Linked DNA regions of Kordia antarctica. The protein of the gene in region 1 binds, or shares a complex with, the protein of each later gene. Links are inferred from orthologs where the notes say so. Each region holds a gene or a part of one and is shown in the gene's direction. Other genes may lie near its edges. The genes, in order: accD, IMCC3317_RS22395, accC and accB.

What was found.
Region 2: the proteins of accD (region 1) and IMCC3317_RS22395 are in contact, whole or in part, in a solved structure (PDB 8UXZ), measured with the Escherichia coli proteins. The link is inferred for Kordia antarctica from one-to-one orthologs.
Region 3: the proteins of accD (region 1) and accC are in contact, whole or in part, in a solved structure (PDB 8UXZ), measured with the Escherichia coli proteins. The link is inferred for Kordia antarctica from one-to-one orthologs.
Region 4: the proteins of accD (region 1) and accB are in contact, whole or in part, in a solved structure (PDB 8UXZ), measured with the Escherichia coli proteins. The link is inferred for Kordia antarctica from one-to-one orthologs.

Annotation. Positions count from the first base shown.
Region 1 is NZ_CP019288.1:4,505,084-4,513,194, reverse strand. Bases 3,425-6,388 are described here. They hold accD (acetyl-CoA carboxylase, carboxyltransferase subunit beta), read left to right. Parts: upstream 3,425-4,459; coding sequence 4,460-5,317; downstream 5,318-6,388. Other genes in these bases: IMCC3317_RS18885 (hypothetical protein), read right to left, coding at 5,711-6,388; fbaA (class II fructose-bisphosphate aldolase), read left to right, coding at 3,425-4,062. Outside these bases: translocation and assembly module lipoprotein TamL, read left to right, coding at 1-397; IMCC3317_RS18905 (MspI family type II restriction endonuclease), read left to right, coding at 429-1,700; dcm (DNA cytosine methyltransferase), read left to right, coding at 1,764-2,738; more of fbaA, read left to right, coding at 2,995-3,424; more of IMCC3317_RS18885, read right to left, coding at 6,389-6,541; rpsO (30S ribosomal protein S15), read left to right, coding at 6,783-7,052; IMCC3317_RS18875 (polyribonucleotide nucleotidyltransferase), read left to right, coding at 7,219-8,111.
Region 2 is NZ_CP019288.1:5,305,751-5,313,651, forward strand. Bases 1,754-4,507 are described here. They hold IMCC3317_RS22395 (acetyl-CoA carboxylase carboxyltransferase subunit alpha), read left to right. Parts: upstream 1,754-2,530; coding sequence 2,531-3,484; downstream 3,485-4,507. Other genes in these bases: IMCC3317_RS22390 (DMT family transporter), read left to right, coding at 1,754-2,479; dnaB (replicative DNA helicase), read left to right, coding at 3,643-4,507. In the rest of the region: tRNA guanosine(34) transglycosylase Tgt, read left to right, coding at 1-495; IMCC3317_RS22385 (LptF/LptG family permease), read left to right, coding at 502-1,581; more of IMCC3317_RS22390, read left to right, coding at 1,568-1,753; more of dnaB, read left to right, coding at 4,508-5,187; IMCC3317_RS22405 (asparagine synthetase B), read left to right, coding at 5,490-6,758; IMCC3317_RS22410 (hypothetical protein), read left to right, coding at 7,502-7,654. UniProt on the Escherichia coli protein: Component of the acetyl coenzyme A carboxylase (ACC) complex. First, biotin carboxylase catalyzes the carboxylation of biotin on its carrier protein (BCCP) and then the CO(2) group is transferred by the carboxyltransferase to acetyl-CoA to form malonyl-CoA.
Region 3 is NZ_CP019288.1:3,448,345-3,456,221, reverse strand. Bases 1-2,876 are described here. They hold accC (acetyl-CoA carboxylase biotin carboxylase subunit), read left to right. Parts: upstream 1-701; coding sequence 702-2,051; downstream 2,052-2,876. Other genes in these bases: IMCC3317_RS14340 (NAD(P)/FAD-dependent oxidoreductase), read left to right, coding at 2,285-2,876; accB (acetyl-CoA carboxylase biotin carboxyl carrier protein), read left to right, coding at 125-610; IMCC3317_RS14355 (beta-ketoacyl-ACP synthase III), read left to right, coding at 1-101. Also shown: more of IMCC3317_RS14340, read left to right, coding at 2,877-3,397; IMCC3317_RS14335 (3-oxoacyl-ACP synthase), read left to right, coding at 3,394-3,843; IMCC3317_RS14330 (ATP-binding protein), read right to left, coding at 3,978-5,426; IMCC3317_RS14325 (winged helix-turn-helix domain-containing protein), read right to left, coding at 5,796-6,677; IMCC3317_RS14320 (hypothetical protein), read left to right, coding at 6,784-7,314; IMCC3317_RS14315 (YceI family protein), read left to right, coding at 7,332-7,877. UniProt on the Escherichia coli protein: This protein is a component of the acetyl coenzyme A carboxylase complex; first, biotin carboxylase catalyzes the carboxylation of the carrier protein and then the transcarboxylase transfers the carboxyl group to form malonyl-CoA.
Region 4 is NZ_CP019288.1:3,454,355-3,462,490, reverse strand. What follows is about bases 5,148-8,136. They hold accB (acetyl-CoA carboxylase biotin carboxyl carrier protein), read left to right. Parts: upstream 5,148-6,393; coding sequence 6,394-6,879; downstream 6,880-8,136. Other genes in these bases: accC (acetyl-CoA carboxylase biotin carboxylase subunit), read left to right, coding at 6,971-8,136; IMCC3317_RS14355 (beta-ketoacyl-ACP synthase III), read left to right, coding at 5,372-6,370; rpmF (50S ribosomal protein L32), read left to right, coding at 5,148-5,196. In the rest of the region: IMCC3317_RS14385 (efflux RND transporter permease subunit), read right to left, coding at 1-988; IMCC3317_RS14380 (efflux RND transporter periplasmic adaptor subunit), read right to left, coding at 992-2,158; IMCC3317_RS14375 (riboflavin synthase), read right to left, coding at 2,673-3,269; 4-hydroxythreonine-4-phosphate dehydrogenase PdxA, read left to right, coding at 3,327-4,373; IMCC3317_RS14365 (YceD family protein), read left to right, coding at 4,448-4,987; more of rpmF, read left to right, coding at 4,996-5,147. UniProt on the Escherichia coli protein: This protein is a component of the acetyl coenzyme A carboxylase complex; first, biotin carboxylase catalyzes the carboxylation of the carrier protein and then the transcarboxylase transfers the carboxyl group to form malonyl-CoA.

The DNA of each region.
Region 1 (8,111 bases):
TGACAACAGAGCTTGGAGCGCGTATCAATTAGGTCCAGGACGTTCGGCGAGTCTGTTAGATTTTAACGAAGCAAATTTAAAATTAGCATTTAACGTAGAATATCGTTTTGATTTGGTCGGAAGCTTCAAAGGTGCATTTTTTGCCGATGCCGGAAACATTTGGAATGTGTTTGATGATATTGGAGATAAAGATAGAGAGTTTAACGGATTTTCTTCTTTGCAAGATATTGCACTCGGAACTGGTTTTGGAATTCGGTACGACTTTAGCTTTTTTGTATTGCGATTTGATACAGGTTTCAAAACGTACGATCCTGCATATCCTATTGGCAATCGTTGGTTTAATGATTATAACTTTGGAAATGCTGTGTATAATATTGGGATTAATTATCCTTTTTAGGTTGGTTCTCTAAATTACAAAACCCTATTAAATGGACATAAAAAAAGCCTTATCCGAAAGTAACAAAAGTAAAGTCCTTTCAGGACAAGGAATGACTTTATTTATAACAACTCAACTTTCTGAATTAAAAAATCATGGAATAATTCAAGATTTTGAAAAGAAAGTCAATTTTAAACATAGAGCTTTTGATTATGAAGATCAGTTTTTAGCAAACTTTGTAATACATACTGTTGATGATAAAAGAATTATAGTTAGGTCATCAAATTCATTTAGAAGTGATAGAGCAAAAATTGGATTTTATGATCTTGATGGAATATTAAGATTATCAAATCTATCAGAAGATATCATTTCTACAATATATCTTGTTTCCGATGAAGAACTACAGAACTCAAATTTTATTAGTTTAAGAGAAAAGTTCATCAATAAAGAATTTTATTGTCCTGCAACTCACCTATTCACTTTATCAGAGTTTGTTGAATTCTTGCAAACATATTACGAGGAAAAATCATCTTTATTTGAAGATATTCAATCCGAACAAAAGTTTAAATCCATACGAGAAGCTGGAAGTTTTTATGGCATTCAAGGAAATAAATTAGAAAAAGAAATTTCTGAGTGGTTAAATAATAAAACGTATCTCAAAAGATATAAAGCAATCAAAGAGTATTCAACTTATGACATTATCATTGATACTATTTTAAAAAAGTATCAGTTAAACAAAAATGATATTATAAAAATTCACACAACAAATTCAATTCCGTTACTCAAGAATGGAGGTAATCCTAAAACGGATCTTTTTATACAAATAACAACTATAGATGGTGAAATTATTTCAGAAACAATTTCCATTAAGAATACTACAAAAAAAAGGGTAAGTTGTCATGATTATAAAGCAGATGACTTTATTAGAGTTCTTAACTGTGCAGGTACAAAATTAGAAACCTACTTAAAATTATTTCAAAATTATCCTACGTATTCGGAATTTGAAGACAATCTTCCAATAAATTACACAATTGAAGAATTTTCAAATCTAATGAAAGGTAAAGCAAAATTATTGACAGAATGGTGTCTTAAAGGCTCTCACGACATCGAAAACTTAATAGATTCATCAAAACAAATTTCAAACTTCGTACTAATAAATTCGAACGGAAAGATTCACTTTTTCGAGTATGATAAGTATATTGATTATATAATGAAAAACTCAACATTAAAATTTTCAACACCATTTTCTTGGACATATCCATCAAAACAAAGAGGAAAAAGAATTCAATTAAAAATGCCTATTTTATCTTCAATAAATAATTGATAACTTTTTATGATAATCGTAAAGTTTTAATTAAAAAAAATTATTTTTAACAAAACAATATTCATGAATAAAGAAAAATTCAAATTTATAGACTTATTTGCTGGCATTGGAGGAATTCGAATGGGTTTTGAAAGAAATGAATTTGAATGTGTATTTAGTTCTGAATGGGATACTTTTAGCCAAAAAACTTATTTGAAAAATTTTGCTGAAATGCCAAGTGGAGATATTACAAAAATTGATATAAAGTCTATTCCTAATCATGATGTATTAACTGCTGGATTTCCGTGTCAACCTTTTAGCACTATAGGTAAACGGGAAGGATTTCAACATCCAACACAAGGAACATTGTTTTTTGACATAGTACGAATTTTAAAGGAAAAAAAAACTAGTAGTTTCTTACTAGAAAATGTTGCTGGTTTAAAGAATCATGATAAAGGAAAAACATTTGATACCATTATTGATACTTTAAGAAATGAACTTGGATACTGGGTTGATTTCAAAATTTTAGATTCTGCCGATTTTAAAGTTCCTCAACATAGAAAAAGAATATATATTGTTGGATTTAAGAATGATTCTAATAGTTTAATTGATTTTAATTGGCCAAAGCAATCCGAAACCAAGGTTGGAATTGGTAAATTTATAGAAACACATGAACAAGGTTATAATATTTCTAAACATTTACAAAACTCATATATTTTCAAAAAAAATGATGGAAGACCGCAAATTGTAGATGAAAATTCAAATTTTCCAATTAAAACATTAGTTTCTAGTTATCATAAAATCCAACGATTAACAGGTACTTTTGTTAAAGATGGTGAAACGGGTTTGAGGCTATTATCAGAAAACGAATGTAAAGCTACTATGGGTTTCCCTAAAGACTTTATTTTTCCTGTATCTCGTACACAAATGTATAGACAAATGGGAAATTCTGTAGCAGTTCCTGTTATAGAAGCAATAGCTAACGAGATAAGACAAACTTTATCAACATTAGAAAGAGAAGTAGCATTGAAAATAGATAAGAACTTAGTCGCACACTAAATATTGAAAACCAAACTATAACGTTTGCGCCATCAGACAGTTACAAATCACACTAAAATTCTTCTTCAAAACCACCAACAACAAATCAATTTTTCAGCAAAAACACAAACATTTTAGCAGTTATCACAACATCAAAACGCAATAAATTATCAAATTCGTAAAAGTGATTGCTCATTCGCTTCTAAAATTAGCAACTACGTAAAAACTCTTTACATTTTTAGTACTTTTGTAAACCAAACAAAAAAACTAAAACGCAATGAGTCATACAATCAAAGCAGGAGTTGCTACTGGAAATGAAGTACAAGAAATTTTTAAATTAGCCAAAGAAAAAGGCTTTGCTTTACCAGCTGTAAATGTTGTTGGATCAAACACTATAAACGGTGTTTTAGAAACAGCCGCAGAATTAAATGCTCCCGTAATTATACAATTCTCTAATGGTGGCGGACATTTTAACGCTGGAAAAGGACTTTCCAACGAAGACCAAAAAGCAGCAATCGCAGGTTCTATTGCAGGCGCAAAACATGTACATGTAATGGCAGAAGCATATGGAGTTCCTGTTATTTTACACACCGATCATTGCGCAAAAAAATTATTACCTTGGATTGATGGTTTGTTAGACGCAAGCGAAAAACACTTCGCCGAAACTGGAAAACCATTATATAGTTCACATATGATCGATCTTTCGGAAGAACCAATTGAAGAAAATATCGAAATTTGTAAAAAATATTTAACGCGCATGAGCAAAATGGGCATGACGTTAGAAATAGAATTAGGAATAACTGGCGGTGAAGAAGATGGAGTTGACAACAGCGATGTGGACGATTCTAAATTATACACACAACCAGAAGAAGTTGCCTACGCATACGAAGAGTTGATGAAAGTAAGTCCACGATTTACAATTGCGGCTGCTTTTGGAAACGTTCACGGAGTTTATAAGCCAGGAAACGTGAAATTAACGCCGAAAATCTTAAAAAATTCGCAAGAACATATCTCTAAAAAATACAATGTTGAGCACAATCATATTGACTTTGTATTTCACGGCGGATCTGGTTCTACGCTAGAAGAAATCAGAGAAGCAATCGGTTACGGAGTAATTAAAATGAACATTGATACGGACTTGCAATTCGCATTCATGTCAGGAATTCGTGATTATATGTTAACCAATCAAAGATACTTAGCGGCACAAATTGGAAATCCTGACGGAGACGACATTCCTAACAAAAAAACATACGATCCAAGAAAATGGTTACGTGAAGGCGAATTGACGTTCAAAACACGTTTAAAACAAGCATTTGAAGATTTGAACAATGTGAATACGTTGTAAAATTTGGGCGTTCCCATTTTAGTTCGCTTCGAGAAAACCTCAGCAAACTAAAATCGTCGGGCTTTCGGCAGTCGCTTTTTGTCATTCCTGCGTAGGCAGGAATCTCAAAAGAGCTTCAACAAATGCCTCAATCCCTAACGCGGCTATTCTCACGAAAGTGGAAAGTGAAAAACAAAAAAATAATCAAAAACAAGAACCTCGTTTATACTGAGTAAAATCAGTTTATAAACGAGGTTTTTTAGGACTATAAAGCATCAAAATGATAGATAGCGGATTCAAATTTTGAGTTTCACTAATAAAAACAGTAATTTTGTCAGCTTACGCAAGTAAAAACTAACTAATTGATACCAACGATACAGATTGAACATTCAATCTAAATCATAAATTATAGATCATTATGTCTTGGTTTAAAAGAAAAGAAAAAGGAATTCAAACTTCCACAGAAAATAAAAAAGATACTCCTAAAGGACTTTGGTACAAATCACCAACGGGGAAAATTGTAGATTCAGAAGAATTGGCAAAAAACTATTACGTAAGTCCCGAAGATGGATATCACGTTCGTATTGGAAGTAAAGAATATTTCGAAATATTATTCGATGAAGGAGAATTTAAAGAATTAGATAAAAATCTAACTTCTAAAGATCCTTTAAAATTTGAAGACAGTAAAAAATACGTTGACAGACTAAAAGATGCCAAAGAAAAAACAGGATTGAAAGATGCTGTTAGAACTGCTGTTGGAAAATCGAAAGGAAAAGATTTAGTCATTGCTTGTATGGATTTCTCTTTTATTGGAGGTTCTATGGGAAGTGTTGTTGGAGAAAAAATTGCGCGTGCCGCAGAATATTCACTAAAAAACAACATTCCATTCATGATTATTTCAAAATCTGGTGGTGCACGTATGATGGAAGCAGCTTTATCATTAATGCAATTGGCAAAAACTTCTGCAAAACTAGCACAATTAGCAGACGCTGGAATTCCGTATATTTCATTATGTACCGATCCAACAACTGGAGGAACAACTGCTTCATTTGCAATGCTGGGAGATATTAATATTGCAGAACCAGGCGCATTAATTGCATTTGCAGGACCAAGAGTTGTGCGTGATACCGTTGGAAAAGATTTGCCAGAAGGTTTTCAAACCTCTGAATTTTTATTAGAGCACGGATTTTTGGATTTCATTACACACAGAAAAGCACTCAAAAACAAAATCAACTTATATATTGATTTAATTCAAAATCAGCCAATACGCGCGTAATTTTGTTTTAAAACATATCGTACAAAAAAAGCATCCAATTGGATGCTTTTTTATTTCCTAAAACTGTTAACGTGAGTTCGATATAAAGTTTCAGATTGTTTTTTGTCTTTTCCGCAGTATAGCAGGGATTTTTCGTTAAGAATTTTCGAATCCTTGGAGAAAATTTAGAAAAATTCATGCGGTTTTAGTTTTTCCTTAAAAGAAAAACTAAAAATACCTCTGGAAAAGCGCACTTTCTTTTGTGAAGCCTGTGCTGAACTTGATTCAGTATTCTTTGTGCGAACAAAGAAAACGAAAATAAAAAAATGAAAATCAGATACTTAGCACTTGTTTTAAAAATATGTTTAAAATTTCATTTGAGTAAACTTATATCGAACTCAGGTTGTTAGATTTCTAGTTTAAATAAATTGTTTGTGTTACTCCGTTTGGATTCGTCCAAGAAGCTTCATTATCACAACTTCCGTCACCAAAAACTAATGTTCCTGATGCACTATTTCTGGATAAAATTACGGTTCCGCTTACAATAAAAGGACACGCTAATTCTCTACGTAATGCAGTTGTAATAGTAGCTGCATGCGTATTTCCAAGCACTCCTGTGGTCGTTACGCTTCCCGTAATAGAAAATACATTGTCCGTCCAAGTTCCTGAACCAACACCTTCAATCCATTCACGGATTCTTGTTCCTTCACGTGAATATGTCGCGCCATTTGGCCAAGTAACCTGCATATTTACTGTTGCAGTTGATTGTGGATTTCCAGCATCATTTGATACAACACGTTCTATGCTTCGTGTTCCTTCTATTAATACATCATTTCTGTGAAAATTATCAAAAGTAACGGCAATCATTCTTCGAGCCGGATTGTTGTCAACTTCGTGGCTTATGGTAATAATTCCACTAAGCACATTTCCATTGGGTAATTCGCATCCTTGACCAAAATCTATAGTTCGTGTTCTAGAACCTGTGGTAAGTACTGTTGTAATGGTGACGCAAGTTGGTAAAAAAGACACCTGTGATTCGTCTTCTTGATAGGCTTCTTCTACGATAATTCCAATATCATCAGAAATTAAATCAATGTCTGCACTTCGGAGTGCAAGTTCGCTGTTTAGTTCGGCTCCTTCTGCAGCTAAAGAAGTTTCATCTTCGTTTTGACAAGCTGTTGTAATTAATAAGAGACTTACTACTAAAAAGAAAATCCCTCGTTGCATTTTGAATGTGGTTTTCATCTGTTTTGTTTTTAAATTTTTAATTTTGTTAGATGGAATTCGCCAATAATCCTATCAGTTTGGTACCAACCAATTGTGATGGCTCATTTCATAATTAACAATTTTTAACATTTATGATTATAAGACTGTTAGCAATCAAAAAGGTTTAATTATTAATTTGGTATCTAAAAAATAGTAGTATATTTGCCGCTTGATACGAGATACGTATTGATACATAAAAATCATTAAAATTAATATTGGCATGTACTTAACTAAAGAAGTTAAAGCGGAAATTTTCGCAAAGCATGGAAAATCAGCAACTGACACTGGAACATCAGAATGTCAGATTGCATTATTCACGCACAGAATTAATCACTTAACAGAGCATTTAAAGAAAAATCGTAAAGATTATAATACAGAGCGCTCTCTAGTAATGTTAGTAGGTAAAAGAAGAAGCTTACTTGATTACTTAAAGAAAACTGAGATCAACAGATATCGTGCGATAATTGTAGAATTAGGATTAAGAAAATAAAAACTAAAGAGGCTTCGTGCCTCTTTTTTTAATATATAAGAGTGCCTTCTCACGAAAGTGAAAAGTAATAAAAAGCTATTATCACTGGTTTTTCATTGGGTCAAAACAACAACTACACACAACAACAACACAACGACCTTTGTTTAATTAGAATTAAAAAAAATTTATGATTCCAAAAGTTTTTAAAGAGGTTATAGACCTTGGTGACGGAAGAGAAATTTCTATCGAAACCGGAAAATTAGCAAAGCAGGCACATGGTTCTGTTGTTGTTCAGTCTGGAAAATGTATGCTATTATGTACAGTTGTTTCCAATTACGAACAAAAAGATCTTGGTTTTCTACCCTTAACGGTAGATTACAGAGAGAAATTTGCGGCTGCAGGTCGGTATCCTGGTGGTTTCTTCAAAAGAGAAGCAAGACCAAGTGATGGCGAGGTGTTAACGATGCGTTTAGTAGACAGAGTTTTACGTCCATTATTCCCAAAAGATTATACAGCAGAAACGCAAGTGATGATTCAGTTAATGTCTCATGACGAAAATGTAATGCCAGACGCTATGGCAGGTTTAGCAGCATCAGCAGCTATTCAATTATCAGATTTTCCATTTGAATGCGCCATCTCTGAAGCAAGAGTTGGTCGTGTAAATGGTGAATTCATTATCAACCCAACTAGAGCACAATTAGCAGAATCTGACATCGATATGATGATTGGAGCTTCCGCTGATTCTGTAATGATGGTTGAAGGTGAAATGGATGAAATTTCTGAAGACGAAATGGCTGACGCAATTAAGTTTGCACATGAAGCTATTAAAGTACAATGTGCTGCTCAACTAAGATTAGCAGAAGCATTCGGAAAGAAAGAAGTTCGTGAATACGAAGGAGAAAGAACAGATGCAGATTTAGAGAAGAAGGTTCATGATATGGCATACGATAAAGTATATGCTATTGCAAAAGCTGGATCGGCTAAACACGAAAGAAGTGCTGCATTTGCAGAAATTAAAGCAGATATCAAAGCAACTTTTTCTGAAGAAGAATTAGAAGATTATGGTGGTTTAGTTTCTGA
Region 2 (7,901 bases), 800 kb from region 1 along the record:
GATGCTGTCGGAAATGCAATTGGCGGATTATCAGTTGGAGAACCTGCAGAAGAAATGTACGCAATGACAGATGTTGTATGTTCCATTCTTCCAGAAGACAAACCTCGATATCTAATGGGCGTTGGTACGCCAATAAATATCTTAGAAAACATCGCTTTAGGAGTTGACATGTTCGATTGTGTCATGCCAACACGTAACGCCAGAAACGGAATGTTATTCACGGCGCATGGAAGTATCAACATCAAAAACAAAAAGTGGGAAGATGATTTTTCTCCCATTGACGAAATGGCAATTACGTATGTAGATACGGAATATTCAAAAGCATATTTACGTCACTTATTTACGGTAAATGAATTGCTGGGAAAACAAATTGCAACAATTCACAACCTTGGATTCTATTTGTGGTTGACACGTGAAGCTAGAAAACATATCTTAGCGGGAGATTTTAACACGTGGAAGAATATGATGGTAAAACAAATGGATAAACGTCTATAGTAGAATATGAAAATATTAGATTGGTATATCATTAAAAAATATCTAACGACATTCTTCGTAATGTTATTACTATTTATCCCAATTGGGATTATGGTTGATATTTCTGAAAACATTGATAAAATGTTATCTTCAGAAGCGCCAACAGACGAAATTATATATTACTATTTCAATTTTGTCATCTACTTTGCGAATCTATTATTTCCAATATTCTTATTCCTTTCGGTAATTTGGTTTACCTCAAAACTAGCCAATGACACTGAAATTATTGCCATACTAAGTTCGGGAGTTTCGTATGTACGTTTCTTGCGTCCATTTATAGTTGCAGCTTCTGTAGTGGCTATATTTGCTTTTATCATGGGAATGTACATCGTTCCAAATGCAAGTAGAGGGTTCAACGAGTTCCGATTTGAATACATAAAAAAAGGTAAAACAAAATTACGAGACAACGCAGAAATTTATAAACAGGTTACTACAAATGATTTTATCTATCTAAAAAGCTTCAGTTTTGAAAGTAAACGTGGCGACAACTTTACCTTAGAGCATTTTGAAGACAATGTATTGAAATATAAAATGGAAGCACGTTCTATCAAATATAATGAAGAAGATAGTACATATACATTACGTGGCTACAAAAAACGAATTATTGGTGCGCTAAATGATAGTTTGGTCAACGTACGAAAATTTGATACCATATTTCCGTTTGAAATAGAAGATTTAACGCCTGTAACCTACATGGCGGAAACGTTGAACTATCAAGAATTAGACAAATTCATTGAAAAAGAAAGACAATCAGGTTCGCCAAATGTGAACATACACTTATTAGTAAAATACAAACGTTGGAGTTTACCAATTACCGCCTTTATCCTTACCATTATTGCGGTTGCGGTTTCTTCAATGAAACGTAGAGGCGGAATGGGCGTAAACCTAGCTTTCGGAATTTCAATTGCGTTTATATACATTTTCTTTGATAAAATATTCGGAACAATGGCAGAGAAATCAGGTTTCTCTCCAATGATGGCAGTTTGGGTTCCTAATCTTGTCTTTGGTGTATTAGCACTATATTTACTCTACAATGCTAGGCGATAAACTCAAAAACTACGCACATCTTCATCTTTTGGTTTTCATTGCTGGTTTTACAGCAATATTAGGAAAACTCATTACCATAAAAGCAATTCCGCTCGTTTGGTTTCGGATGTTAATTGCAGGTTTATTAATGTTTGGATTTATTAAAATATATAAGATCAAACTAAAAATACCACTCAAAACATTTATCAAATTTGGAATTGCAGGAATTGTAGTCGCTTTACATTGGATTACGTTTTTTGGCGCCATTGATGTTTCTAATGTGTCCATTACGTTGGTTATGTTTTCCACAGGAGCATTTTTTGCATCGTTCATAGAACCAATTGTATACCGACGAAAAATTATTTGGTATGAAATCATCTTTGGAATCATCGTAATCATTGGTGTTTCTATCATTATCAACACAGAATTTCAATACATTAATGGAATCATACTTGGCGTAATTTCAGCATTTCTCTCCTCATTATTTGCAGTAATAAACGGGAAATTTGTAGAAAATCACAATGCATCCACCATTTCATTCTATGAATTTATTTGCGGCGTTGTATTTATATCTATCTATTTAGCCTTTGCGGCAGATGGTTTTCTGCAAGAAGACTTCTTCTTTTTAAGCACAAACGATTGGATCTACATTTCTATATTGGCTTCTGTTTGTACGGCATATGCATTTATTGGATCTGTTCATATCATGCGCTACATCAGTCCATATACAGTTGTATTAACTTATAATTTAGAAATTGTATACGGAATTGTATTAGCAATCATATTATTCCCAATAGACGAAAAAATGAGCCCAGGATTTTACTACGGAAGCGTACTCGTTGTAGCAACTGTAGTAGCAAATGGAATCCTAAAAAACAAACGAAAAAGAAAATCCGCTAAAGGCATTGAAGTTTCCTAAATTAAAGTTTTATATTTGTACACTAAAACAACTAAAAATATCCTCAAAAACATGGAATATTTAGATTTTGAGCTACCTATAAAAGAATTAGAAGAACAACTGACAAAGTGTGTTGCTATTGGTCATGAAAGTGATATTGATGTAACAGAAACATGTCAGCAAATCCAGAAAAAATTAGCAGTTACTAAGAAAGATATCTACAAAAACCTATCTGCTTGGCAACGTGTGCAACTATCGCGTCATCCAAACAGACCATATACATTAGATTACATCAATGCGTTATGCGGCGAGACGTTCTTAGAAATGCATGGCGATCGGAATGTAAAAGACGACAAAGCTATGATTGGTGGACTTGGTAAAATCGGCGATCAATCATATATGTTTATTGGTCAACAAAAAGGATACAATACTAAAACACGACAATACCGTAACTTCGGAATGGCAAATCCAGAAGGATATCGCAAAGCATTGCGCTTAATGAAATCTGCTGAAAAATTTGGAATTCCTGTGGTAACGTTAATTGACACTCCAGGAGCATATCCTGGATTGGAAGCGGAAGAACGCGGACAAGGAGAAGCAATTGCTAGAAACATTCTTGAAATGACACGTTTAAAAGTGCCAATTATCGCCGTAATTATTGGTGAAGGCGCTTCTGGTGGAGCTTTAGGAATTGGTGTTGGAGACAGAGTTTTAATGCTCGAAAACGCTTGGTATTCTGTAATATCTCCTGAAAACTGTTCGTCTATCTTATGGCGTAGTTGGGAACACAAGGAAAAAGCAGCAGACGCACTAAAATTAACGGCTACGGACGCAATGAAACTTAAAGTAATTGACGAAATAGTCAAAGAACCTCTTGGCGGCGCACATACTGACAGAGAAGGAGCTTTTATAGCTGTCAGAGATGCCATTGTTGCAAATTATGACAAATTAAAAAACTTATCACAAGTAGATTTAGTGAGTTCGCGTATGGACAAGTATTCTAAAATGGGCGAATTCAAAGGATAAACCTATACTACATAAGGAAATATAAAAATCCGAAGCACACGCTTCGGATTTTTTTTCTGCTTATCAACAAAAAATCGTAACTTATTAACAATCGTACGTTAACGCTTCAAACGTTAATTTAACTCTTAAAAGTAAAAGTAATACCTACTTTCGCACTCATGGAAAATGTCAACCCTAAGCAATCATATAAAACCGATAAAAGTAACCTAATAAGTCTTGAGAAAGGTAAATTACCGCCACAAGCCGTCGATTTAGAAGAAGTTGTACTTGGTGCAATGATGATTGATAAAAAAGGTGTGGATGAGGTTATTGATATTTTAAGTCCAGAAGCATTCTACAAACAAGCCAATAAACTCGTTTTTGAAGCGATCTTTCAATTATTCGAAAACTCAGAACCAATTGACTTATTAACAGTATCATCACAACTCCGTAAAAACGCAAATTTAGATAAAGTTGGTGGCGATTTTTATTTAATTTCGCTTACGCAGAAAGTGTCATCTTCGGCGCACATTGAATTTCACGCACGTATCATCTTGCAGAAATTCATTCAGCGTAGCTTAATTAAAATCTCCAATGAAATTATTGAAGATGCTTATGATGAAACTACTGATGTTTTCTCACTATTAGACAAAGCAGAATCACGTTTATACGAAGTAACGCAAGGAAACATTAAAAAATCTTCTGAAACGGCACAAAGTTTAGTAATTCAAGCAAAGAAAAAAATTGAAGAAATTTCCAATAAAGATGGTTTAAGTGGTGTTCCTACTGGTTTTCATAAATTAGATAAATTAACTTCTGGATGGCAACCGAGTGATTTAATTATCATCGCAGCTCGTCCAGGTATGGGAAAAACGGCATTAACCTTGTCGATGGCAAGAAATATTGCCGTTGATCAAAATATTCCTGTTGCTTTCTTCTCTCTGGAGATGGCTTCTGTTCAGTTAATAACACGTTTAATTTCCTCAGAAACAGGATTGTCTTCTGAAAAATTACGTACAGGGAAATTAGCAAAACACGAATGGGAACAATTAAACGTAAAAGTAAAAGGACTTGAAAAAGCACCTTTATTTATTGATGATACACCTTCGCTTTCCATCTTTGATTTACGTGCAAAAGCGCGTCGTTTGGCATCGCAACACGGAATCAAAATGATTATGATTGATTATTTACAGTTAATGACGGCTGGAGGAAGTCAAAAAGGAGGAAACCGTGAACAGGAAATCTCAACCATTTCGCGAAACCTTAAAGCATTAGCAAAAGAATTAGCGATTCCTGTAATTGCATTATCGCAGTTATCACGTGCGGTAGAAACGCGTGGAGGAAGCAAAAGACCGTTACTTTCAGATTTACGTGAATCGGGAGCAATTGAGCAAGATGCGGATATTGTATCCTTTATTTATCGTCCAGAATATTATAAAATTGACGAATGGGATGATGATGAACGTTCGCCAACTGATGGACAAGCAGAATTAATTGTGGCAAAACACAGAAATGGTGGTTTGGATAATATTCGATTAAAATTTATTGGACATTTAGGGAAGTTTGACAACTTAGAAACTTTTGATTCACCATTTGAATTTCAATCAAAATTAAATGATGCTGCAAATGATGACACCTTACGAACCGATAATTTGCCAAGTGCGGACGAAGCGTTCGGAAGTTCTATGAATGACGATTTTGATGATAATGAAGTTCCGTTTTAAATCGTAAAAATTACAATAAGCTTTTTTTGTATATCCGTTTTCTATCATTTAAACGCTCGTCACCTTGAACTTGATTCAAGGTCTCATTATTGTATTTTTGATTTATAACCATATGTGATTCTGAATCAAGTTCAGAATGACGGACTTATTACCTTTATGACCTTTGCGGATATGCAAAAACTTCTTGAATCAAAAGGGAATTTCAAAAAAATACTTAATTATTCTTAACAAATTTTTATAGCAAGCGAACTTCAATTAGGTACAATTTTTGTGTATCTTTCGATAGTTATTCATAAAAATAAATTCCTTTGAAACTGAAAAGCATACTTACACTATTCATACTCTTTATTTCCATCAGCGTTCACGCGTCTTATATTTTAATTCCGATGGATTCAGACTCACAAAAAGATCACTTAAAAGCCTACGGAATTACCTATTGGTCGCTTGAAAAAAAGATCAAAGTAAAATGGTTGCTCAATTATCGTGGCGGTTCTTTTTTATTGCCAGCAATTGATGCCATTGAAAAAGAATGTAAAATTCGTGGTGTTTCTTATGAAATCATGTCAGATGCAAAAACCAACGCCATGTTGGAAGAAATTGCGAGTCCAAGTAAAAATCAAGAAGCTGTAATCTTAGAAAGAGCGCCAAAAGTTGCTGTATATTCTCCGAAAGGAAATGTGCCTTGGGACGATGCGGTTACAATGGTTTTGACGTATGCGGAAATTCCGTATGAAGTTGTGTATGACGAAGAAGTATTAGCAGATGATTTAATTAAATACGATTGGTTGCACTTGCATCATGAAGATTTTACAGGACAATATGGTAAATTTTACGGAATGTATCGTTCGGCACCTTGGTACATTCGCGAGAAGCAAGACGCAGAAGCATTGGCAAAAAAGTTGGGCTACAGTAAAGTTTCAGAAGAAAAACGCGATGTTGCATTAAAAATTCGTGATTATGTAATTGGTGGCGGATTTATCTTTGCAATGTGCAGTGCTACGGATAGTTTTGATATTGCGCTTGCCGCAGAAGGTGTAGATATTTGCGAGCCAATGTTTGATGGCGATGTTTCGGATAGAAATTATCAAAGTAAAATTGATTATTCTAAAACATTTGCGTTTACAGATTTCGAATTAGAAAGAAGTCCAACAAAATATGAGTTTTCTTCCATTGATATGACAGCCAAAAGAAGAATTGCGAAAGAAGCAGATTATTTTACATTAATGGACTTTTCGGCAAAATGGGATCCAATTCCAACGATGTTATGTCAAAATCACACTGCTTTGGTAAAAGCATTCATGGGACAAACCACCAGTTTTGATCGTTCTCAAATAAAACCATCAGTTTTAATATTAGGAGAAAACAGAACAAACGGCGAAGGTCGATATATTCACGGAATCAAAGGAAAAGGATTTTTTACTTTTTACGGCGGACACGATCCTGAAGATTATCAACACAGAGTTGGCGATCCAAAAACGGAATTGGAATTACATCCAAATTCTCCTGGGTATCGATTAATTCTGAACAATATTTTATTTCCAGCAGCTAAAAAGAAGAAGCAAAAAACTTGATTTTTTTTTGGTTTATATGTTTAATAGTTTCACAAATTGTTACATTGAGTGAATTTCTGCTAAAGAAATTACTATATAGAAGTAATCATGGCTCAATATTCATGAATTTCTACGGCATCATGAGTCTATATTTATTTCGTTATCTTGTATCATTACTAATTTTAAAATCATTTATTATGTTAGAAAAATTTAAACAATTTGAAATTCAAAAGCCAACTTCTATTAATGGAGGCACTGCTACGGATGATTTATGGAAATGGCGAACTAACTAACTATTTTACTAGCAAAATTAAGTCGATGTTGGTAGCTTCGCTTTTCTTTTGCACTTTATTTCCATAACTACTGTTTAAATGTTAATTACGGTGTTACCGTAAGTGGTTAATTGGTTGTTTTTATAATTTGGTTTCTAATCAAAACTTTATACCATGAAAAAAAAGAATCTTAAATCTTTGAGACTTAAAAAATGTACTATTACTAAACTTGATAAAAGTTATATAAATGGAGGAGGCTCTTGGGTTTGCTCATGGATTTGCACATTTGTCTGTTCCGATGGATGTGAACCTACTAATCCCAATCCCAATCCTAATAATACAGAGAAGTAGGTTTAATTTATAAGCGAACTTCGCTTCGCTTTTTTTTGCACTTTATTTCCATAACTACTGTTTTAATGTTAATTAAGGTAAAACCGTAATTGGTTCATAATTCGTTGTGCTATATTTTCTTCCTAATTAAAAATTCATATCATGTTAAAAAACATTCTAAAACTCGAAGGAGTTCAATTATTGAGTAAAAAGGAGCAAATAGCATTGAAAGGTGGACACGATTGTCAATGTGATGGTCCTGACAATGAGTATCTATGGGAGACTCCTTGTAATGACACCTTAATTGGATGTTAACTTTAAAGCGAACTTCGGTTCGCTTTTCTTTTCCCCTTCTTTTTCATAACTACTGTTTAAATGTTTTCCCGCTTTTTTTATTGTTAGTAGGCTTATCAATAAATTCGAATATGTCCGTACTGTTTTTTATTATTGGTGGCTCTATATTATTAATAGCTAAAGTGAATAGAAAAGATAAAGTCTTTATGGGTATACTTGGTATGCTTATAGTTATATTTTCTATCATTTCAATCTTTAAACCTTAACT
Region 3 (7,877 bases), 1.1 Mb from region 1 along the record:
AAAAACAACTCAAAAAAGGAGATAACCTTATCTTTGCTGCTTTTGGTGGCGGATTCACATGGGGAGCTATCTATCTTAAATGGGCATATAATTCAAACTAAAACGACTAAAACCTATATCAATCATGGATTTAAAAGAAATTCAGAACTTAATCAAATTCGTTGCTAAATCTGGCGCAAGTGAAGTAAAACTTGAAATGGAAGATGTAAAAATCACCATTAAAACTGGAGATGCAAAAGGCGAAACGACAACTTTAGTACAGCAAATTCCTATGGGCGGAATGCCGCAACAACACACTGCCGTAGCTCCAATAGCACAAGCAGCAGTTCCAACAGCAGCGGAAGCGCAAGTAGCTGACGAAAACGCTAAATTTATTATTATAAAATCGCCAATCATTGGTACTTTTTACAGAAAACCCGCTCCAGACAAACCTTTATTTGTTGAAATTGGAAGCACTATTTCCGAAGGAGATGTACTTTGTGTGATTGAAGCAATGAAACTTTTCAATGAAATTGAATCAGAAGTTTCAGGAAAAATAGTGAAAGTCTTAGTAGACGACTCTTCACCAGTAGAATTTGATCAACCATTATTCTTGGTAGATCCATCATAAGAAATTTTAAATAACACTTGAAGCAAAAGAAGAAATTCTGAGCGATTCAAAAAGTTATTGATTTTAATTTCAAAATTTAAAATTTCAAGAGATGTTCAAAAAAATATTAGTTGCAAACAGAGGTGAAATAGCACTTAGAGTTATTAGAACCTGCAAAGAAATGGGTATCAAAACAGTTGCTGTATATTCTACAGCAGACATTGATAGCTTACACGTACGATTTGCTGATGAAGCAGTTTGTATAGGACCCGCGCCAAGTAGCGAGTCATACCTAAAAATGGCAAATATCATTGCTGCTGCAGAAATTACAAATGCAGACGCCATACATCCAGGATACGGATTCTTATCTGAAAACGCCAAATTCTCAAAAATCTGTGAAGAGCATAACATCAAATTTATTGGCGCTTCTGCTGATATGATTGATAAAATGGGAGACAAAGCTTCTGCAAAATCTACCATGAAAGCTGCAGGCGTTCCTTGTGTTCCAGGAAGTGAAGGAATCATTGAAGATTTTGAAGAATGTGAAAAACTAGCCGTAGAAACAGGATATCCTGTAATGCTAAAAGCAACTGCTGGTGGTGGTGGAAAAGGAATGCGCGCCGTTTGGAAACCAGAAGACTTAAGAGACGCTTGGGATGATGCTCGACAAGAATCAAAAGCCGCTTTTGGGAATAATGACATGTACATGGAAAAACTCATTGAAGAGCCAAGACATATTGAAATTCAAATAGTTGGAGATTCTTCAGGAAAAGCATGTCACTTATCTGAGCGCGACTGCTCTATACAACGTCGTCACCAAAAACTAACCGAAGAAGTTCCTTCTCCATTCATGACTGATAAGCTTAGAAAAGCTATGGGAGATGCTGCGGTAAAAGCTGCGGAATTCATTAAATATGAAGGTGCTGGAACGGTCGAATTTTTGGTAGATAAACACAGAAACTTCTACTTCATGGAAATGAATACGCGTATCCAAGTAGAACATCCAATTACGGAACAAGTAATTGATTTCGATTTAATTCGTGAGCAAATCTTAGTTGCGGCTGGTGTGCCAATCTCAGGAAAAAATTATACGCCTAAATTACACTCTATCGAATGTAGAATTAATGCGGAAGATCCATACAATAACTTTAGACCTTCTCCAGGAAGAATTACAGTATTACACGCGCCAGGCGGACACGGAATTCGTTTAGATACGCATGTATATGCTGGGTATTCAATTCCACCAAACTACGATTCTATGATTGCAAAGTTGATTACAACAGCGCAAACACGTGAAGAAGCTATCAATAAGATGAAACGCGCGTTAGATGAGTTTGTAATTGAAGGAATAAAAACTACAATTCCTTTCCACAGACAATTAATGGATCATCCAGATTATGTCGCCGGAAACTACACAACGAAATTTATGGAAGATTTCGTAATGAAAGAAGAAGAAGAATAAATTATATAGAAAAAAGCTCCTAAGATTAGGAGCTTTTTTTATGCTTTATTGTAACGCTGTTACGAACGATAGTGAAGTTCTTGTGCTGAGCTGTGCCGAAGTAATCTAGTAATCAAATTACTTGTTGAAAAAAACAGATTGCCACAAATTTTTTCAAAATTCTCGCAATAACTACTATTTATATATCTTTATACTTTATCTAAATTGAAACATAAAATTAACTGAAAAAACCAATGAATCTTAGCTATTGGGAATATAAAACGTGGTTATCAAATGTTGATTTCACTATTGTTGGAAGCGGCATTGTTGGACTCAATTGTGCGTTGCAACTTCGAAATCAATATCCAACTGCAAAAATTATTGTGCTCGAAAAAGGAATTCTGCCGCAAGGCGCAAGCACAAAAAATGCTGGATTTGCTTGTTTTGGAAGTCTCTCAGAGATTTTAGACGATTTACACACACATTCTAAGCAAGAAGTTTTAGAACTCGTTAAAAGACGTTGTAATGGTTTAGCGTTGCTTCGCTCAACTTTAGGCGATTCCAACATCGATTTTCAACAATTAGGCGGTTATGAATTGTTTACACAAGAAGATTCAGATTTGTACGAATCATGTTTGGCGGAAAAGGAAATCATCAATCAGTTATTGAAGCCAATTTTTAAAGGAAATGTATTTAGTGAAGTTGACAATAAATTTCAATTTCAACAGATTCAATCAACGTATATTTTTAATCAGTTTGAAGGACAAATTGATACAGGGAAAATGATGAATTCGCTTTTGCAGAAAGTCTTATCAGAGAATATTTTAATCTTAAATTCGGTTACGGTAGAAGATTTCACGGAAAGTGGAAATTCGGTTCACATAAAAACCAATCATTTTGAGTTGAATACCAAAAAACTCTTAATTGCAACCAACGGATTTGCTTCCCAATTATTAGACGAAAAAGTAAAACCTGCACGCGCACAAGTATTAATTACCAAGCCAATTCCTGATTTACACATAAAAGGAACTTTTCATTTGGATAAAGGCTATTATTATTTTAGGAATATTGACGATCGTATTCTATTCGGCGGCGGACGAAATTTGGATTTTAAAGGTGAAGAAACTACTGAATTTAATCAAACTGAGATCATTCAGCGGAAGCTGGAAAATTTATTAAAAACGACTATTTTACCAAATATACCTTTTGAAGTAGAACATCGCTGGAGCGGAATTATGGGCGTTGGAACACAGAAAAAAGCCATTGTAAAACCACTTTCTAATCATGTATTTTGTGGCGTTCGCTTAGGCGGAATGGGCATTGCAATTGGTAGTTTGGTTGGAAAAGAATTAGCACAATTGACATGAATTTGAAAGAAACCTTATATAATTTATGCCTGAAAATTGTCAACGAACGACACGCAAATATTGAAGCAAACTTCGCAAGCATTCAAGAAGCGATGTTGTCTGAAACCAAAAGTTCGGCTGGCGATAAGCATGAAACTGGACGCGCTATGTTGCAAATAGAACGTGAAAAGTTAGGCAATCAGTTGGCGGAAATTCAGAAAGTAAAAGAAATTCTCTTTAAGGTAAATCCGAAATTAGTTGCCGAACAAGGTTGTTTGGGTAGTATTGTGTACACTTCGCAAGCCAATTATTTTATTTCGGTAAGTGTTGGCGAAATTTCTGCAAACAATGAAAATTTCTACGCAATTGCTTCCAATACGCCCATTGGGAAATTATTATTAGGCAAAAAAGTTGGTGAAAAGGTTTCGTTTAGAGATCAGAGTTTTGTTGTTGAGGCGGTTTTGTGATGTGAGTGTATTTTGTGTGGTAATTTTGTTTTTACGTCTATTCTTGTCAAACGTTTAGTCACATAGTTTTTCCTTGTTAATAGCTATAAACACTTGTTTTCATATCTTATAGTCACATAACAATCACAGAAGATTTAAGCCCAATACGGTACATATTTAGAATGTTTTTTGGATTTATTTTCTGGGTCATAATCTTTTATTTGACCCGATTTAATAGCTTCTGATATTATTCTTGAAGCCATAGAATAATTTTTTTCTTCAATTCCAAATCTTTCTCTTAGTGAATGATTAGTCATATGCTCTCCCGACACATATTTTAAGCAAGAGTGAAGGTAACAAGCTCTAACTTTATCTTCTTTATCCATTTGCCTTAATGTTTTATGAGAATAAATAATTACACGAGTATAATTATCTCCTTCTATAAATTTAGGAGCTGGTAATTGAAAATATTCACATTCAAAAATAACTTTATCAATACCACTTCCTCTTTCTTCACAAATACTTAGTCTTCTCATAAAATGAGCTAGTTTTTCATTTCTAGATTGTGGATTATGGTCAACAAACCTCATTGTGCTTATTAAAGGTTTTCCAGGGTTAGTTATTTCTACTCTATCTTGAAAAATTTCTACCATTGGAGAAGTTCCAGTCTCACTAAAATCTTGATGAATTATAGCATTTGCAACCAACTCTCTTATTGCTAATTCAGGATACATTTTTACTTCTTTTCTAAAAACTTTTCCAATTTCTTCATTAGATGGTAATTGGTCATTAATATAATTAACTAAGCCTTTAAAACCAGAAGCATAGCCTTTTTGTCCGAGTTGTTCTTTTTTGGTACGTAATTTATTTTTTCCTTGATAAATTATAACTCTTATAGCTTTTCTTTCAAGATTTTCAAACTCATATAATTTTCTTGCGAAAAGTATTGCGCATAGATTGGTTATGTTATAGTGGTTTCCATGTTTTGTGATTAATCTTTCTTGTTGAAATTTTTCAAATATGGCATCTCTATTTTCTGGTAGAGGAGAATTCGTTAGCTCAAAATAAGAAGGATAATCTATTAGTTTTAAAACTTCATCAGGTTTTAAGTTGTAAACAGCAATCTCATTTTCAAAACTTTCTGTTGGGCTTTTAGTCCAAATAGACCTCTCTTTTTCTGGGTAATCATCTAGTTTCTTTTTTGAAGAACCAATTCTAATGTATGGAATTCCTTTAAATTTGACAGGAGTGTTTTGTGTTGCTTTAATTCTTAAAAGAACTATATTTTTTCCTTCGACTTCAAATTCGTAAAAATTAAAATTGATTCTAGGGTTGAGTAATCGAGCAAGCCAAGGTATCAAATCTTCATTTCCTTTTGCTTTTTGATTTGATAAGAAAGTAGTTCCTATTATTCTATGGGTTTTGTCATCAATTCCAAATACAACATATCCATAATCTTTATCATGTACACAAGCTGAATTAGATAAAGCAGAAATATACTCTCCTATTTCTATTGCATTATTTGCCTTAAATTCAACCCATTCTGTTTCATTCACAAGAGAACGAAGTTCACTTAACAGGATTTTTAATTCATTTTCACTCATAATCACATAAATAAAAATTTTAAAGCACTTTAAATCAAATACTTAAATAAAAATTAATTAGTTTAGTCACATAACAGTCACATAAAACAAATCTAGTAAAATTATTTAATATGAAGTTGTTTATTAATATTGTAAACATGTGGGCATATCAAGTTCGATATATTTTCATTCTAACCAAACCTATTTTTTTACAGGCAAGCTTAGGTGAAAGTAAAGAATAAGATTTTTAATACTTACTATAGAAATTAGTTTATTGCCTTACTTCAATTCCGCTCAATAAGTTAATAGAAATGACAAACACAAAAAATCTAATATGCTAACAGGCGTAGCCGATTCTAAAAGCGATAGCGATCTGACAGCGAAGCGCATCTAAGATATCTCCAATTTATAACCAACGCCATGCACATTAGTTAATTTAATGGTTTCGTCGTCTTTTAGCTTTTTGCGGAGTTTGGAAATATACGTGTCTAAACTTCTGCCAACAATAACGCCGTTATCTTCCCAAACTTTTTTGGTGAGTTCGTCACGAGTTACGATTTGATTTGGGTTCGCCACAAAAATTTGTAACAATTCACATTCTTTTCTAGAAAGATTAATTTCCATCAGTTGCTTCACTAATTTATTCTGTTCTGGATAGAAATGAAAACTTCCGATAGATTCATAAATATCTGAACCTTCTCGCGGTTTTTCGGGTTGCTTCTTCTTGAAAAAGAACACTTCCATCAGAATGAAAATAATCAAAAGAAATAGATATATAAAAGTTGAAGCGCTAAAAAAAGAAGCTTTAATTTCAGTAAATCGCACTTGAATCGTATAGCAATTGCTTGGCAAAAATCGTCCGGCACACGGAATAATTGTGTTTTCTTCTTGCTGACTTATCTCGTAACTATACGCAACTTCTTTGTCCGTACATTGAATAACTTCCACACGATATTCTTCGGGTAATTGTGACTTTTTGAAACTTTTTTCTACAATAGAAACGAATGCAGTTGGCTCAAATGTAAGCTTACTTTCAAAGGACACTTCATATTTTGAATTGCCAATTTCTTTCACAGGAAAAATCAATGACGTCGAATCTTTATTTGTCAATAATAATTTGTTTCCAACATCGCGCAAAGCAATTTTTACCTTCTCGGAAAACTCCGTTTGTTCCTGGCTCGGTTTTGAAAATAACCAAGTAAGGAAGATAATCAGAATTAATCCGCTGTATGAATAAATACGTTTTTTGCTCATAATTGGTGTAAATAACATACAATTTCAGGACATTTTACAACTGTTGACACTTCTTTTACAATTTTTTGACACTTTTTGCTACGTGTTCGATCTAGTTTTACTTCAAAATCAAAACATTCAAAAAATGAACAAAATTATCACACTCATCATCGTTCTTTTTAATATGAACTATGACACAAATCATCAAGTTGATACGAATCCAAATATTATTTCAGGTGAAAAAATTAGCAAACATGAAGAACCGTATGATCTTTCGCTTCAAGTTAAAAGATTGAAAAATGACACCTATAATTTAATTATTAAAATGGAATTAAAGAAAGATGCGCATTATGTTTCTCCAAATTCTAAAGGTGATTATTTAGGGATTTTTACCATGATTATGGATAAGAATACGAAACTTCAAATGATTGGGAAGTTTTCAGAAAGTCCACTATCAGAAGAAAGTGTTGATCCTTGGAATCACGGTCCTGTAAATTTTGTGCGAGAAAACACAACGCATACGCAACAATTTACCATTTCCGATACAAATGATTTTGAAGTTTCTGGCTTCATTCAATTTACGATTGAACCACGTTGCACGCTAGAAAAAGTACATTTTACCATTTCTCGTAAAGCTGGAAAATTAGAAATCAAAAAAGTAACCGTTAAAAAGTAATTCTAAAAAAGATACAGATGAAAAAATATATTTTAGCATTCGCTTTCGCGATATTTTCAGTAGCGTTTTCAAATGCACAAGAAGAAATCTATGGACAAGAACAACTTCCAATTAACACTTCTAAAAGTGAAATAAAATGGTCGTGCGATTATAGCTTTTATTTTAGTGGACATTTTGGAATTGTAAAGTTCAAAGAAGGACATTTTTTAAAATCGGAAGGGAAAATTACTGGCGGAACTTTTAGTATTGACCTGAATACTTTGATTGCGCAAGACATGAACGAAGAAGGAAATCAAAGTTTGAGCGATCATTTGAAAGATGCTGATTTCTTTGAAGTGAAAAAATTTCCAACCGCAACAATTGTGATTACAAGTATTCGTTACCACGATGCAACACATTTTGAAGCAAACGCAACTATGACGATAAAAGGTGTTACGCAACCTGTAAAGTTTCAAGCCCAACTTAATTTTGAAAAGAAAATCATGACCACAAAATTTAAGATTGATAGAACACTTTGGGGAGTTAATTATAATAGTAAACTGAAAGATAAAGCGATTTCGGAC
Region 4 (8,136 bases), 1.1 Mb from region 1 along the record:
GTGTTGTACGTTGGTTTAGCGTAATCGATAAATCGCGCACAACATCCAAACGCACATTTTCGTACTTGTGATTATAATCTTCAATGTATTCTTTTACTTTATCTGCCGAAGTGATTAAATCTTCATTATTTGTACTTGTGATAGAAATGTTAACCGATAAATTTTGATTGAAATACGTAGCATTTGGCGTTTCAGAAAAACGATCGCGTACAATGGCAATATCTTTTAACCGAACAGTTTTCCCATCTGGCGTAGCACGAATGACAAGATTTGACAATTCATCACCATAATACGAACGATTATTGGCACGAATTAAATATTCTTCAGCGTCTGTTTTTATATTTCCACCAGTCACCAAAATATTTGACGAACTCACGGCTGCGGCAACTTCTGCAAACGTCAAATTATAAGCTAATAAATTGGCTTCGTTGACAGCAATTTCAATTTCTTCCGCAGGATATCCAGAAATGGCAACTTGCGAAATTCCGTCAATGGCGCGCAAATCATTTTCAACTTGGCGACCAATTTGTTTTAAAGTTGTTAACGGAACATTTTTTCCGCTTAGCGCGAATGAAATCGTTTCTCTAACAGCTTCTTGTTTGGCAACAACCAACGGTTCCATTCCTGTTGGAAACGACGGAACACGATCAACAGCATTTTTGACTTCTAGTAACATGAAGTCAATATTTTCTCCTTTTTCAATCTCAACGGTAATCGTTCCGCTGTTTTCACGCGAAGTTGATGTCACACGATCTACACCTTTTAAGCCTTTGAGATTATCTTCTATTTGAAGCACAATTCCTTCTTCAATCTCTTGTGGAGACGCGCCAGGATATGCAATATTTACATTGATAATTTTAGAATCTACCAATGGAAAAAAGGAAGATTTTAACGACCACGCGCCTAAAATACCAAACGCAAAAAATGCAATGATAAATACATTTACCGCAACGTGATACCTAATGAAATAGGCAATTAGTTTTCTCATAACCTATTGTTTAGCTTTTTTAGTATCGTCATTGGTAGTCGTTGTTTCGTCTTTTTCTGAAGCAACTTTAAATGGTTTTACAGCCATTCCAGCGTATGCTCCAGGAACAGGATTGGAAAGTATAATTGTTCCGTTTGGCACATTTTTCAGCACAACTTTCGTATCTGAAAAATAGACAGGTTTTACGTCAATAACGTCTAAAATGCTATCTTTTACAACATAAATTTGCTCGCTTTCTAACAATAAATTTCTATTAATTTGAATAGCGTCTGTTTCTTCTTTTGCATTTAAGTTGGCTTCTAAATACATTCCTTCTTTCAACTTCTCATTTTTAACTTCTATAAAAGCCGTAATCGTTTGTGTAGTTGGATCAATACTTCCGTTGACACGGGAAACGACTCCGGAATAATTTTCGGTATTTTCAAGATTGTTCAAGGCAACTTTTTCGCCCACTTTTAATAAACTTGCGTAGGTTTTGCTTAAAGCAACTTCCATTTCGTAAACAGAATCATCAATGAACTCTCCTAATTTTTGTCCACTTCTAACCAATGAACCTTCTGTGAGCAATACTTGTGTTAAAATTCCAGAGAATGGTGCTCGGATGGTATATTTTGCCAATCGTTGCTCTTGGTTTTTTACGGTATAATAGTTTGATACAATTCCGCGACCTGTAATAAAGTATTTTTCCTTGTCGGAAGTCAACTCAGGTAAGGTTGGCGTTGTTTTGTTTAAATCGAAATTATTCAGATAGGTTTGCCATTTTTGAAATACTTCTGGAAAATCGAGTCGCAAATCGGGCATAATGGCTGCAATAGCGTTGTACAAATTACTTTTAGCTGATTGTACGCCTGCGTAATATTCGGCAGCATCAATACGAATGAGTGTTTCTCCTTGACGGTATTTTTGTCCTGGCTTGAATAATTTTCCGCTAGTTTTAAAAATTCCTTGTACCTCAGCGTATAATTCCACACGCCGTTTTGCCACAAGGCTTCCATTTGCAGGAATTACAATTGGTATTGTTGTATTCTGAACAGTATCAGTATACACCGTTTTTACTACTTTTTCAGGAACAGGTCTTGGCTTATTTTTGTTTGCAATCATATTTTTTGCAGATAAAAAAGCTCCTACGATAATGAGGACTCCAAGAACCGAAAGTATAATTTTTCGCATTTGGCGGGATTATTTTAGATGGTTAGACTGCAAATTTATCCATTAGTTTACTTTTAAACTCTTAAAAAAAGCTTAATATCGTATGAAATGTAACTTGATTAGAATTATTTAAGGCACAATTATTGTAAAACAGTTATTAATTATTTTGTATTTGTTGCATTTTAACTACTTTTCAAGTAGCTATTTTTAAAAATTATGCGAAATAACCTTAGTGAAAATACGTGTTTGACGTTGTTTTTAGTCATTTCATAGATAATTTAGCAATGATATAACGTAAAACATTTTTTTGAACCCTATAATTTTATACTTTTACACCGTAATGGCAAAAGTGAACCAAAAGACCCTGGTGTGCTTTGTTATAATCGCTTTAGCTTTTTTGACATTAACACACGCCCAAATCGTACCACCGCCACCTGGACCGCCGCCTCCACCGGGATTCCCGATAGATGCTGGACTTATAGGTGTTTTAGTTGCTGGACTTTTGTATGGTATAAGGAAAAAAATGAATAAGTAACTACTTCAATCGCCCCTGAAGTCTTGCTACATATTTTCCTATAACATCAAATTCTAGATTTATAAGCGACCCAACTTTCAAATATTGAAAAGTGGTGTGGCCATACGTGTATGGAATAATAGCAACTGAAAATGTATTGTTTCCCGAGTTTACGACAGTAAGACTTGTACCGTTTATCGTAACTGAACCTTTTTCAATAGTAATGTTGCTTAAAGATTCGTCATACTCAAATGTATAATACCAACTTCCATCACTTTCTTTAATAGAAATACATGTTCCAACCTGATCTACATGTCCTTGCACAATATGTCCGTCTAAACGATCGCCCAATTTCATAGCGCGTTCCAAATTAATACGATCATTTACTTGCCAAGTTCTCACATTTGTTTTTTCTAAAGTTTCTTGAATTGCTGTAACGACATACGTCTTCTCATCCAAATTTCTATCGACAACAGTCAAGCAAACACCATTGTGTGCAACGCTTTGATCAATTTTTAATTCCTCCGTTAAACTACTCCGAACTGTGATGTGGAGGTTTTCTTTTTCGCTCTCTAGATGTGTAATCACACCTAATTCTTCAATAATCCCTGTAAACATCTATTTATTTGGTTAAATTTGCATGTAAAATTAGAAATAAAAAGTTTTAATACCTAAATGAAGAAAGAGGAAAAAATAAAAGTAGGGATTTCGGTTGGTGATTTGAATGGTATAGGAACAGAAGTAATTCTGAAGACATTTGAAGATAGCAGGATGCTAGAATTGTGTACGCCTGTTATTTTTGGATCTACTAAAATTTTATCATTTCAGAAGAAGCAATTCAACATACAAACAAATTTTCATGGAATTCCAAGTGCCGACAAAGCGCTAGATGGCAAAGTAAATGTGGTAAACATTTGGAAAGATTCTATGGATATTGAATACGGAAAATCAACGGAACAAGCTGGAAAGTTTGCCATTGAATCGTTTGTAGAAGCAACCAACGCACTGAAAGAAGGAACCATTGATATTTTGGTGACAGCGCCAATTAACAAACATAATGTACAATCGGAAGATTTTAAGTTTCCAGGACATACAGATTATTTAGGACAAGTTTTAGAAGGCGATAGTTTGATGTTAATGGTAAATGATTCTTTAAGAGTTGGATTGTTAACAGATCATGTTGCTGTAAAAGATGTTTCGGCAGCGATTACGCCAGAACTCATTCAGAAAAAAGTAGACATTATCTATAATACTTTGAAACAAGATTTCGGAATTAGCAAACCGAAAATTGCTGTTTTAGGCATTAATCCACATGTTGGAGATAATGGTGTTATTGGTGTGGAAGATGATGAAATATTAAAACCAACACTGGAAAAGATTAAAAATTCAGGAAAATTAGTTTTTGGTCCGTATGCGGCAGATAGTTTTTTTGCATCAAGCAATTACAAAAACTTTGACGCCATTTTAGCAGCATATCACGATCAAGGATTAATTCCGTTTAAAACGTTATCTTTTGGACAAGGCGTGAATTTCACGGCAGGACTTAATAGAGTACGTACATCACCAGATCATGGAACTGCGTATGAAATTGCTGGGAAAAACCAGGCAGATCATAACTCTTTCAAAGAAGCAGTATTCACTGGAATACAGATTTTTAGGACTAGAGAAACCTATAAAGTAATTGCAAAAAACCCATTAAAAAAGCAGCTTCCCAAGATATAAACAAAAAAATGTTAACAACTTAACGTACATTAAGAAAAATTTATATCTTTGCACGCTCGAAACTGATGTTTAAGATGATGGAACTAAAGGACTTTAATATTCCTTTTACGGGATTAAAAGAAGGAAAGCACCAATTCGAATATCAAATTGATAATTCGTTCTTTAAACTTTTTGACTTTGATGAATTCAATGAAACTGCTATAAAAGCTACGTTAGAATTTCACAAAAAAGCAACCATGCTTGAATTAACCTTCAATGCAATAGGAACTGTAAATGTAAATTGTGATTTGACGAATGAGCCTTATGAGCAGCCAATTGAAAGCAATTTGGACTTGATTGTGCAATTCGGAAACGAATACAATGATGAAAATGAAGAAATTCTCATCGTTACACACGGAGAGTACGAAATCAATGTTGCACAATACATATATGAAATGATTGTGTTAGCAATGCCTTCAAAAAGAATACATCCTGGTATTGAAGATGGAACATTAGAGTCTGAAATATTAGAAAAATTAGAAGAATTACAACCTGGTACAGGAAAAAAAGAAACTGAAGAGGAAACAGATCCTCGTTGGAATACATTAAAAAAACTATTAACGGATAATAAATAACATACAAAATGGCACATCCAAAGAGAAAAATCTCCAAAACAAGAAGAGATAAGAGAAGAACACATTACAAAGCGACAGTTCCTCAAATCGCTACGTGCTCAACTACTGGTGAAGCACACTTATATCACAGAGCTCATTGGCACGAAGGAAAGCTATACTACAGAGGAAAAGTATTAATTGACAATACAACTGAAGAAAACTTAGCATAATATTTAATGTTTAGTCATAAAAGCTCTCACTTTCGTGAGAGTTTTTTATTTGTTCAATTTTTTGTTAAAAATGTAAAAACGATATATTTTGCCGAGATTATCACAGAATTTTAGTAATTTCGTTTAGTTTCTAATGAATTTTTGTTAAAAAAACAAAAAAAACCAACGTTAAGGTATGACCAAAATCACAGCAGCAATAACAGCTGTAGGAGCCTATATTCCTGAATACGTATTAACCAACAAGATCCTTGAAACAATGGTTGATACTAATGATGAGTGGATCACGACTCGAACAGGTATCAAAGAACGCAGAATTCTTAAAAAAGAAGGAGCTGGAACTTCATATTTAGCTATCAAAGCTGCGAAAAACTTACTCGCAAAGAAAAACTTAGATCCAAAAGAAATAGACCTCGTAATTGTTGCCACGGCAACACCTGATATGCCTGTAGCATCTACAGCAGTGTATACCGCAACTAAAATTGGTGCAACCAATGCATTTGCATTTGACTTGCAAGCAGCGTGTTCTAGTTTCTTATACGGAATGTCTACGGCAGCAAGTTATATACAATCTGGACGTTACAAAAAAGTGCTATTAATTGGTGCTGATAAAATGTCGTCAATTGTTGATTACACAGACAGATCAACGTGTATCATATTTGGTGATGGCGCAGGTGCTATATTATTTGAACCAAATGAAGAAGGATTAGGATTGCAAGACGAATACCTTAGAAGTGATGGTAATGGTCGCGACTTCTTAAAAATTGACGCAGGCGGATCTATCTTACCTGCTTCTGAAGAAACCGTAAAAAACAAACAACATACCGTAATTCAAGACGGGAAAACAGTCTTCAAATTTGCAGTATCTAAAATGGCAGATATAAGTGCAAAAATTATGGAAGATAATAACCTGACAAACGAAGATGTGCAATGGTTGGTGCCTCACCAAGCCAATAAACGCATCATTGACGCCACCGCAAGGCGTATGGGTGTAGATGAAAGTAAAGTAATGGTAAACATTCAACGTTACGGAAATACAACTTCTGGGACATTGCCACTTTGTTTACATGACTATGAAAAACAACTCAAAAAAGGAGATAACCTTATCTTTGCTGCTTTTGGTGGCGGATTCACATGGGGAGCTATCTATCTTAAATGGGCATATAATTCAAACTAAAACGACTAAAACCTATATCAATCATGGATTTAAAAGAAATTCAGAACTTAATCAAATTCGTTGCTAAATCTGGCGCAAGTGAAGTAAAACTTGAAATGGAAGATGTAAAAATCACCATTAAAACTGGAGATGCAAAAGGCGAAACGACAACTTTAGTACAGCAAATTCCTATGGGCGGAATGCCGCAACAACACACTGCCGTAGCTCCAATAGCACAAGCAGCAGTTCCAACAGCAGCGGAAGCGCAAGTAGCTGACGAAAACGCTAAATTTATTATTATAAAATCGCCAATCATTGGTACTTTTTACAGAAAACCCGCTCCAGACAAACCTTTATTTGTTGAAATTGGAAGCACTATTTCCGAAGGAGATGTACTTTGTGTGATTGAAGCAATGAAACTTTTCAATGAAATTGAATCAGAAGTTTCAGGAAAAATAGTGAAAGTCTTAGTAGACGACTCTTCACCAGTAGAATTTGATCAACCATTATTCTTGGTAGATCCATCATAAGAAATTTTAAATAACACTTGAAGCAAAAGAAGAAATTCTGAGCGATTCAAAAAGTTATTGATTTTAATTTCAAAATTTAAAATTTCAAGAGATGTTCAAAAAAATATTAGTTGCAAACAGAGGTGAAATAGCACTTAGAGTTATTAGAACCTGCAAAGAAATGGGTATCAAAACAGTTGCTGTATATTCTACAGCAGACATTGATAGCTTACACGTACGATTTGCTGATGAAGCAGTTTGTATAGGACCCGCGCCAAGTAGCGAGTCATACCTAAAAATGGCAAATATCATTGCTGCTGCAGAAATTACAAATGCAGACGCCATACATCCAGGATACGGATTCTTATCTGAAAACGCCAAATTCTCAAAAATCTGTGAAGAGCATAACATCAAATTTATTGGCGCTTCTGCTGATATGATTGATAAAATGGGAGACAAAGCTTCTGCAAAATCTACCATGAAAGCTGCAGGCGTTCCTTGTGTTCCAGGAAGTGAAGGAATCATTGAAGATTTTGAAGAATGTGAAAAACTAGCCGTAGAAACAGGATATCCTGTAATGCTAAAAGCAACTGCTGGTGGTGGTGGAAAAGGAATGCGCGCCGTTTGGAAACCAGAAGACTTAAGAGACGCTTGGGATGATGCTCGACAAGAATCAAAAGCCGCTTTTGGGAATAATGACATGTACATGGAAAAACTCATTGAAGAGCCAAGACATATTGAAATTCAAATAGTTGGAGATTCTTCAGGAAAAGCATGTCACTTATCTGAGCGCGACTGCTCTATACAACGTCGTCACCAAAAACTAACCGAAGAAGTTCCTTCTCCATTCATGACTGATAAGCTTAGAAAAGCTATGGGAGATGCTGCGGTAAAAGCTGCGGAATTCATTAAATATGAAGGTGCTGGAACGGTCGAATTTTTGGTAGATAAACACAGAAACTTCTACTTCATGGAAATGAATACGCGTATCCAAGTAGAACATCCAATTACGGAACAAGTAATTGATTTCGATTTAATTCGTGAGCAAATCTTAGTTGCGGCTGGTGTGCCAATCTCAGGAAAAAATTATACGCCTAAATTACACTCTATCGAATGTAGAATTAATGCGGAAGATCCATACAATAACTTTAGACCTTCTCCAGGAAGAATTACAGTATTACACGCGCCAGGCGGACACGGAATTCGTTTAGATACGCATGTATATGCTGGGTATTCAATTCCACCAAACTACGATTCTATGATTGCAAAGTTGATTAC